Thiosulfativibrio zosterae: one gene and its partner. Each later gene encodes a partner of the first gene's protein in a complex. Links are inferred from orthologs where the notes say so. Each region holds a gene or a part of one and is shown in the gene's direction. Other genes may lie near its edges.

Region 1 (3,386 bases):
GGTGTTAAAGCCGGTGCTGCAAAAGCAAATCCTGTAATTCTTGAGCCAATCATGGCTGTAGAAGTAACAACGCCTGAAGAGTATATGGGTGACATCATTGGTGACCTTAACCGTCGTCGCGGCTTAGTATTGGCTATGGATGACATTCCGACTGGAAAGTCAGTAAAAGCTGAGGTACCACTTTCAGAGATGTTTGGTTATTCTAACCAAATGCGTTCTTTGACTCAGGGTCGCGCTAACTACAGCATGGAGTTCAAGAAATACAATGACGCTCCTCGTAACATTCAAGAAGAAATTATCGCAAAGTCGAAAAAAGGTTCTTAATTAAACTTTAGCCCCGTTGGCGGGGCTTCTAATAAGGTAGATAAAAATGGCAAAAGCAAAGTTTGAACGCTCAAAACCGCACGTAAACGTTGGAACTATCGGTCACGTAGACCATGGTAAGACCACATTAACAGCGGCATTAACAATTGTACAAGCACGTAAATTTGGTGGAGAAGTTAAAGACTACGGTCAAATTGACAACGCACCAGAAGAAAGAGAGCGTGGAATCACCATCTCTACATCACACGTAGAATACGAATCAGAAGCCCGTCACTACGCACACGTAGACTGCCCAGGCCACGCTGACTATGTTAAAAACATGATCACTGGTGCTGCACAGATGGACGGCGCAATCCTAGTATGTTCAGCAGCTGACGGCCCAATGCCACAGACTCGTGAACACATCCTATTATCACGTCAAGTAGGTGTACCATACATTGTAGTATTCCTAAACAAAGCAGACATGGTAGACGACGAAGAGTTAATGGAACTAGTAGAAATGGAAATCCGCGAACTACTAGACATGTACGACTTCCCAGGTGATGACACACCAGTAATCATGGGTTCTGCACTAAAAGCAATCGAAGGTGACCAATCAGAAATCGGTGAACCAGCAATTGCGCGTTTAGTAGAAGCACTAGATACCTACATCCCAACACCAACTCGTGAAACAGACAAGCCATTCTTAATGCCAGTAGAAGACATCTTCTCAATCCAAGGCCGTGGAACAGTAGCAACTGGACGTATCGAAACTGGTGTGATCAAAGTAGGTGAAACAGTACAAATTATCGGTATTCGCCCAACCACTGAAACAACAGTAACTGGTGTAGAAATGTTCCGTAAACTACTAGACCAAGGTGAAGCGGGTGACAACGTAGGTATCCTATTACGTGGAACCAAGCGTGAAGACATCGAACGTGGTCAAGTATTGGCACACAAAGGCACAGTAACTCCACACACCAAGTTCGAAGCAGAAGTTTACGTACTAGGTAAAGATGAAGGTGGTCGTCATACACCATTCTTCAACGGCTATCGTCCACAGTTCTATTTCCGTACCACTGACGTAACTGGCGCATGTCAATTACCAGCGGGTGTTGAAATGGTAATGCCAGGTGATAACGTACAGATGACTGTAGAGTTGATCAACCCAATCGCCATGTCAGAAGGTCTACGTTTCGCAATCCGCGAAGGTGGTCGTACTGTAGGTGCGGGTGTTGTTGCTAAAATTCTTGCTTAATATTTAGTTAAGTACAGCGTTTTGTAAAAAGAGAGCTTCGGCTCTCTTTTTTTATTTTAAATTAATAAGTTGCAGTTTAAAAAAGAAGTCAGTATAATCCGCTTCTTTAGTTTGTGGGTGCTTTCAGTGCATCTGCTTTTCTATATCTTAAAATAACGAGAATGAAATTATGGCGACTCAGAATATTCGTATTCGCTTGAAAGCGTTTGATCATAGATTGATTGATCAATCTGCTAAAGAAATTACTGAGACAGCAAAAAGAACTGGTGCACAAGTCCGTGGTCCAATTCCTATGCCTACTCGTAAAGAGCGTTTTACAATTTTGGTTTCACCGCATGTTAACAAAGATGCGCGTGACCAATATGAGCTTCGTACTCACAAAAGAATGCTAGATATCGTTGATCCTACAGATAAAACTGTAGATGCATTGATGAAATTAGATCTTGCTGCGGGTGTGGATGTTCAACTAGAGTTACGTTAATTCGTAACAAGTGCTAGCTATCAATCGTAATAGCTAGGTTTAATAATAATGAGGTGTATTATGAGTATTGGTGTCATTGGGCATAAGATTGGTATGACTCGTATTTTTGATGAATCAGGTGTTTCTACGCCTGTTACAGTCATCGAAGTTCAGCCAAATAGAATTACTCAATTAAAAACTGCTTCAATTGATGGCTATTCTGCAGTCCAGGTTACTTTAGGTAAAAAGCACGCTGGTCGTGTTTCTAAGCCTGAAGCCGGTCACTTTGCAAAAGCTGGTGTTGAAGCAGGCGTTGGTTTGTGGGAATTTCGTGTAGATTCTGACACAGATCTAGCTGGTTTAGAATTGGGTGGAGAGATTACTGTTGCACAACTTTCAGATTTGAATGTAGTTGATGTGACTGGTGTTACGAAAGGTAAGGGTTTCCAGGGTGGAGTTAAGCGTCATAATTTCAGAACGCAAGACATGACTCACGGTAACTCTGTTTCTCACAGAGCACCTGGTTCTATCGGTCAAAACCAAACCCCTGGTCGTGTATTTAAGGGTAAGAAAATGGCGGGGCACATGGGTGCAGTTCGTCAGACTACTCAAAACCTTGGCTTAGTCAAAGTAGATGTTGAAAACAATCTTTTATTGATTAAAGGTGCAGTTCCTGGTGCTAAAGGTAGCACTGTTATTGTACGTAAGACAGTCAAGTAAGGCGGGTGTCATGGAATTTAAATTAATTGAATTAACAACTGGTAAAGAATCAGGTTCTGTATCAGTTGCAGAAAATGTATTTGGCGTTGAGTTTAACGAGTCATTGGTTCATCAAGTAGTTACTGCTTACATGAATGGTGCTCGTTCTGGAACTAAAGGCCAAAAAAATAGAGCAGCAGTCAGCGGTGGTGGTGCAAAGCCTTGGAATCAAAAAGGTTCTGGACGCGCTCGTGCCGGTACTTCTCGTAGTCCAATTTGGGTTGGTGGTGGTCGTGCATTTGCTGGTCACAATAGAGATTTTTCTCAAAAAGTAAATCGTAAAATGTACCGTGGTGCAATGCGTTCAATTATTTCTGAGCTTGGTCGTACTGGTCGTTTGGTGATTGTTGATGAGTTTAAGATTGATGCGCCTAAGACTAAAGAATTTAAAGCAAAATTAGCAAACCTTAGCATTGAAGATGTTTTAGTTGTTACTGAAGGTTTTGATGAGTATTTATACTTGTCAGCTCGTAATTTATATCATGCAGATGTGTGTGATGTTGCGTCTTTAGATCCAGTAAGTTTGATTGGCTTTAAGAATGTCATTATGACTCAAGGTGCTGTTAGACAGCTTGAGGAGAGCTTAGCATGAAGCAAGAACGTTTA
Region 2 (3,622 bases), 1.4 Mb from region 1 along the record:
GGGTTACCTTGGTATGGATTGGTGCGCGCGCCGAATCAAGTGGTGTTTTCAGATAAAGATTATTTAGACGCCATTGATTTAACCATCGAGCGTGAGTCGCCTCTTTATTTAAGTGAGTTGGAAGAAACCAATCTTAAAGTCAGTACCCTGCTCTTGATTGTGATTTTAAATGGTAAAATTTTATCGCTGAAACGAGATGTCAAATCTTTCTTGCCTGTCTTGGATAGTTTTCAAAATATCAGTATTGATATTCAAGAAATTTTTACACGTTTTATTCACCACATTCACAATATTTTGGTTAAGACCATTCAGGACAAAATAGCATCGAGCGCCTCTTTATCGATTGAGGTGATGGATAGAAACTTGTACGAGCGTGCTAACGATTGTCGTTGGTGGGCGCTGAACAGCACCTTTAGAAAAGTGCTGTCAAAAGCCGTTGATGGTAACAAGGTGTCTGGCGAAGATACTCATGAGCTTAGCCGAATTTTGGCCTACATTAACCAGCTTTACACGGTCTATACCAACATCATTTTGTATGACACGCACGGTAAAATTTTGGCGGTTTCAGATAAGTCACAAACCAAACTGATAGGGACGACCATGCCCAATATGAGCGAAGTCAGTCAGTGTTTAAAATTGCAAGATACCCAAGCGTATTTTGTATCTGAGTTTAAAGCCACGCCTTTATATGACGACAAACACACTTACATTTATCATGCTGCGGTGAAAGATTGGCAGGTTAGCCACAAAAATGTCGGGGGCATCGCGCTGATTTTCGACAGTGAACCGCAGTTTGCTGCCATGCTACAAGAAACTCAGCCGGTGTATCGAACCCAAGCTGTCAACGAGAGTACTTTCAGTGCGTTTGTCGATCGTCAGGGCCATATCATTTCAACTACTCATGCGTCTTTAAAAGTAGGCGCGCAATTGTCTTTGCCGGCTAAGTTATTAAGTGCTGAAAATGGTCAGATAAATACGGTGTTGTGGAAAGGATTGCAGTCGACCTATTTGATAGGTTACAAAGTGAGTCAAGGTTATCGTGAGTATAAAAATGGCGATGGCTATACCAACGATGTAATTGCTTTGGTGTTTACCGGCGTTTAAAGGGTTAGATTAAATTCAATCCTAGGAATTCATTTGACAAGTGATTGAATTAGTGGATAATTCCGTTTTTCTTAATGTTCTTTCAGGTTTGGGGACTTAAGCTTGATTAATAAAACCTGTTGTATTTGCGGTCTACGGATCTCAATATGTAAAAATACCTGGAGAAAAAACAGTGGCAAACTCAGCACAAGCAACTAAAAGAGCCCGTCAAGCGGCTAAAGCACGTATTCACAATGCTTCAATGCGTTCTGCAATGCGCACGACCGTTAAAAAAGTTTTAGCAGCCATCGCTTCTGGCGACAAAGCAGCCTCAACTGCGGCTTTCCGTGTTGCACAATCTAGCCTAGACAACATGGCTGGTAAAGGCATTATTGCAAAGAACAAAGCGTCTCGTTTAAAGAGCCGTATCAACGCTCGCATCAAAGCAATGGCGTAATAAAGTTAACTTAAACTTAACTTTTGAAAAAACCGAGAGCAATCTCGGTTTTTTTTTGTCTGAATTTTAGTATTCTGTGCACTAATATCTTGTGTTGTTAGTTTGTGAATCCAATCACTTCAAGGGAGTAGCGTTTGGTCATCCGTTCAAGTCTTCAAAAGTGGCGCAATTACTCTTTAAAGCTAAAAGTGTTGCTGTTTGTCATCGTGTTACTCATAGCGACCAGCTTAGTGTTGCCCTTGATTTTAAAAAACCTATTGATTACGCAATTACAAAAACAGGGTTTTCAGACCGTAGAGCTGCAATCTCTGGGCTTTAATGTGTTCAGCGGACGCCTGACTTTGGATGGTTTAACCTTAAAAACGTCACAAGCCGAGCCCTTAAAGTTACAGCACCTAGAAGTCGATTTGAATTGGTTAGGATTATTGCAAAGACGCCTGTCTTTGCAAAAGGTTGCCCTTGATAATACCCAAATCATTCTGCGTTTCACGCCTGGTCAGAGTCTGGAGGTGGCAGGATTTACAATTCCTTTAAATGACACCGACAAAAAGCCTTCCACAGAAACAGACCAGCCTAATCCTCTTGTGGCGTTGGGAATAACTATGGGCGTTGATACCTTGAGGTTAAGCAATGTTCAGTTGATTGTGGAACTCCCTCAGGGGAAAAGACAAGTTCTAATCGATGAAATCACCTTAAACCATTTACAAAGCTGGCAACCGCAAGACTTGGCACAACTGACCTTTAAAATAGTCATAGGTCCAGATGCGATAGGCGGTCAATTAGCGGGTGATTTTTGGGTGCAGCCTTTCTCAGAGATCAAAACGCTCAAAGGTAATGTGCTGCTTAATCAGTTTAATTTCGCGCGCCAACAAGCCTTTTATCCAGCTGAGGTCGGCAATTTACAAGGATTGTTAACCACTAAAATTGCGCTGGAGTTGACGCAACATCATAGCCAAATATCCCTTAAAAATAACTTGGGTTTATCGCTCAAAGATTTGCAGTGGTCATTAGGTGAGCGGGCAATTTCGCAAACCCAATTTGATTGGGTGGGTAACCTCAATGTAGACTGGCATCCAACAGGCGATTTGGCAATCCGTTTAGAGGGCTTAGCCGATTCACACGGTTTTGACTTTAAACAACCCAATCAACAGCTCAGCTTTCAAACCTTGCATTTTCCCCATAAAGTCAGTGTGTCGCAAAAGGCAGGAAATCTGCAAGGCACTTATCAAGGCGATTTAACGCTGTCAGATTTGATGGCCAATTTAACTTCGCCAGAGTCAAAGCAAAACAGCACAAAAGTCAATCAAATCGCCTTAAAAGGGCAAGCCAGTTTTGAAGGCAGCTTGCCTAAAACGGCTCAAGAATTTCCCAGGTTTAATTTTGCTTATCAACAGGCTTTGGCGCTTAAAGAAGGTAAGTTACACGCTAAAGCGCAGGATTTAACGGCGGCACTCAACTCATTCAATGTGAGTGTGGATGGGCAAGGCAAAATGCTCGATCAACAACTCAGCTTGGATATGCAAACAACGCAATCTTTAACAGATTTTTCAGCCACTCAACAAGAGCTTCATGCGGCTGTCAAAGACAACCAGTGGCAAGGCAAGGTGCAAGTTAGCTTGCCGTTAAAGGCATCCGATGAAACCGCTGATAAACACAACAGTTTGCAGTTAGCGGTTTTAGGCAATTTAAAATTAGGCCTTTTAAAACTGGATAACCCCAAGCAAAAAACCACTATTGTGGATTGGCAAGGTTTAAGCTCAGATATCGGCTTTACCACACCACAAACTCTGGCCTTAAGCCACTTTGATTTACAAGGCTTTAAGTTTGGCCAACCCGAAAACGCCACCTTGCCTTTGGTGCAGTGGGATAGCCTGCAAATCGATACTTTAAATTTGGAAGATGATCAATCATTGCAGATTGGTAAAGTTCATTTAGAACGGCTGGCGTCAGCGTTATTGATTAATCCAGAAAAACAATTGCCACAACTCGACCAAACCCTGGCGGCGTTGGGCAGAACGCAACACCATGAAGAGTCGACGCAAGATAAGTCGCAAGATAAGTCCCAAGAGAAATTGGGGGATA

Evidence for each region.
Region 2: rpsJ (region 1) and rpsT share a complex: the UniProt entries of both Bacillus subtilis proteins name them as parts of the 30S ribosomal subunit. The link is inferred for Thiosulfativibrio zosterae from one-to-one orthologs.

What each region holds. Positions count from the first base shown.
Region 1 is NZ_AP021888.1:574,723-578,108, forward strand. The notes cover bases 715-3,386. They hold rpsJ (30S ribosomal protein S10), read left to right. Parts: upstream 715-1,730; coding sequence 1,731-2,042; downstream 2,043-3,386. Other genes in these bases: tuf (elongation factor Tu), read left to right, coding at 715-1,561; rplC (50S ribosomal protein L3), read left to right, coding at 2,103-2,741; rplD (50S ribosomal protein L4), read left to right, coding at 2,752-3,372; rplW (50S ribosomal protein L23), read left to right, coding at 3,369-3,386. In the rest of the region: fusA (elongation factor G), read left to right, coding at 1-324; more of tuf, read left to right, coding at 371-714. UniProt on the Bacillus subtilis protein: Involved in the binding of tRNA to the ribosomes.
Region 2 is NZ_AP021888.1:1,948,787-1,952,408, reverse strand. The notes cover bases 1-2,908. They hold rpsT (30S ribosomal protein S20), read left to right. Parts: upstream 1-1,276; coding sequence 1,277-1,540; downstream 1,541-2,908. Other genes in these bases: THMIRH_RS09010 (DUF748 domain-containing protein), read left to right, coding at 1,675-2,908; THMIRH_RS09020 (cache domain-containing protein), read left to right, coding at 1-1,104. In the rest of the region: more of THMIRH_RS09010, read left to right, coding at 2,909-3,622. UniProt on the Bacillus subtilis protein: Binds directly to 16S ribosomal RNA.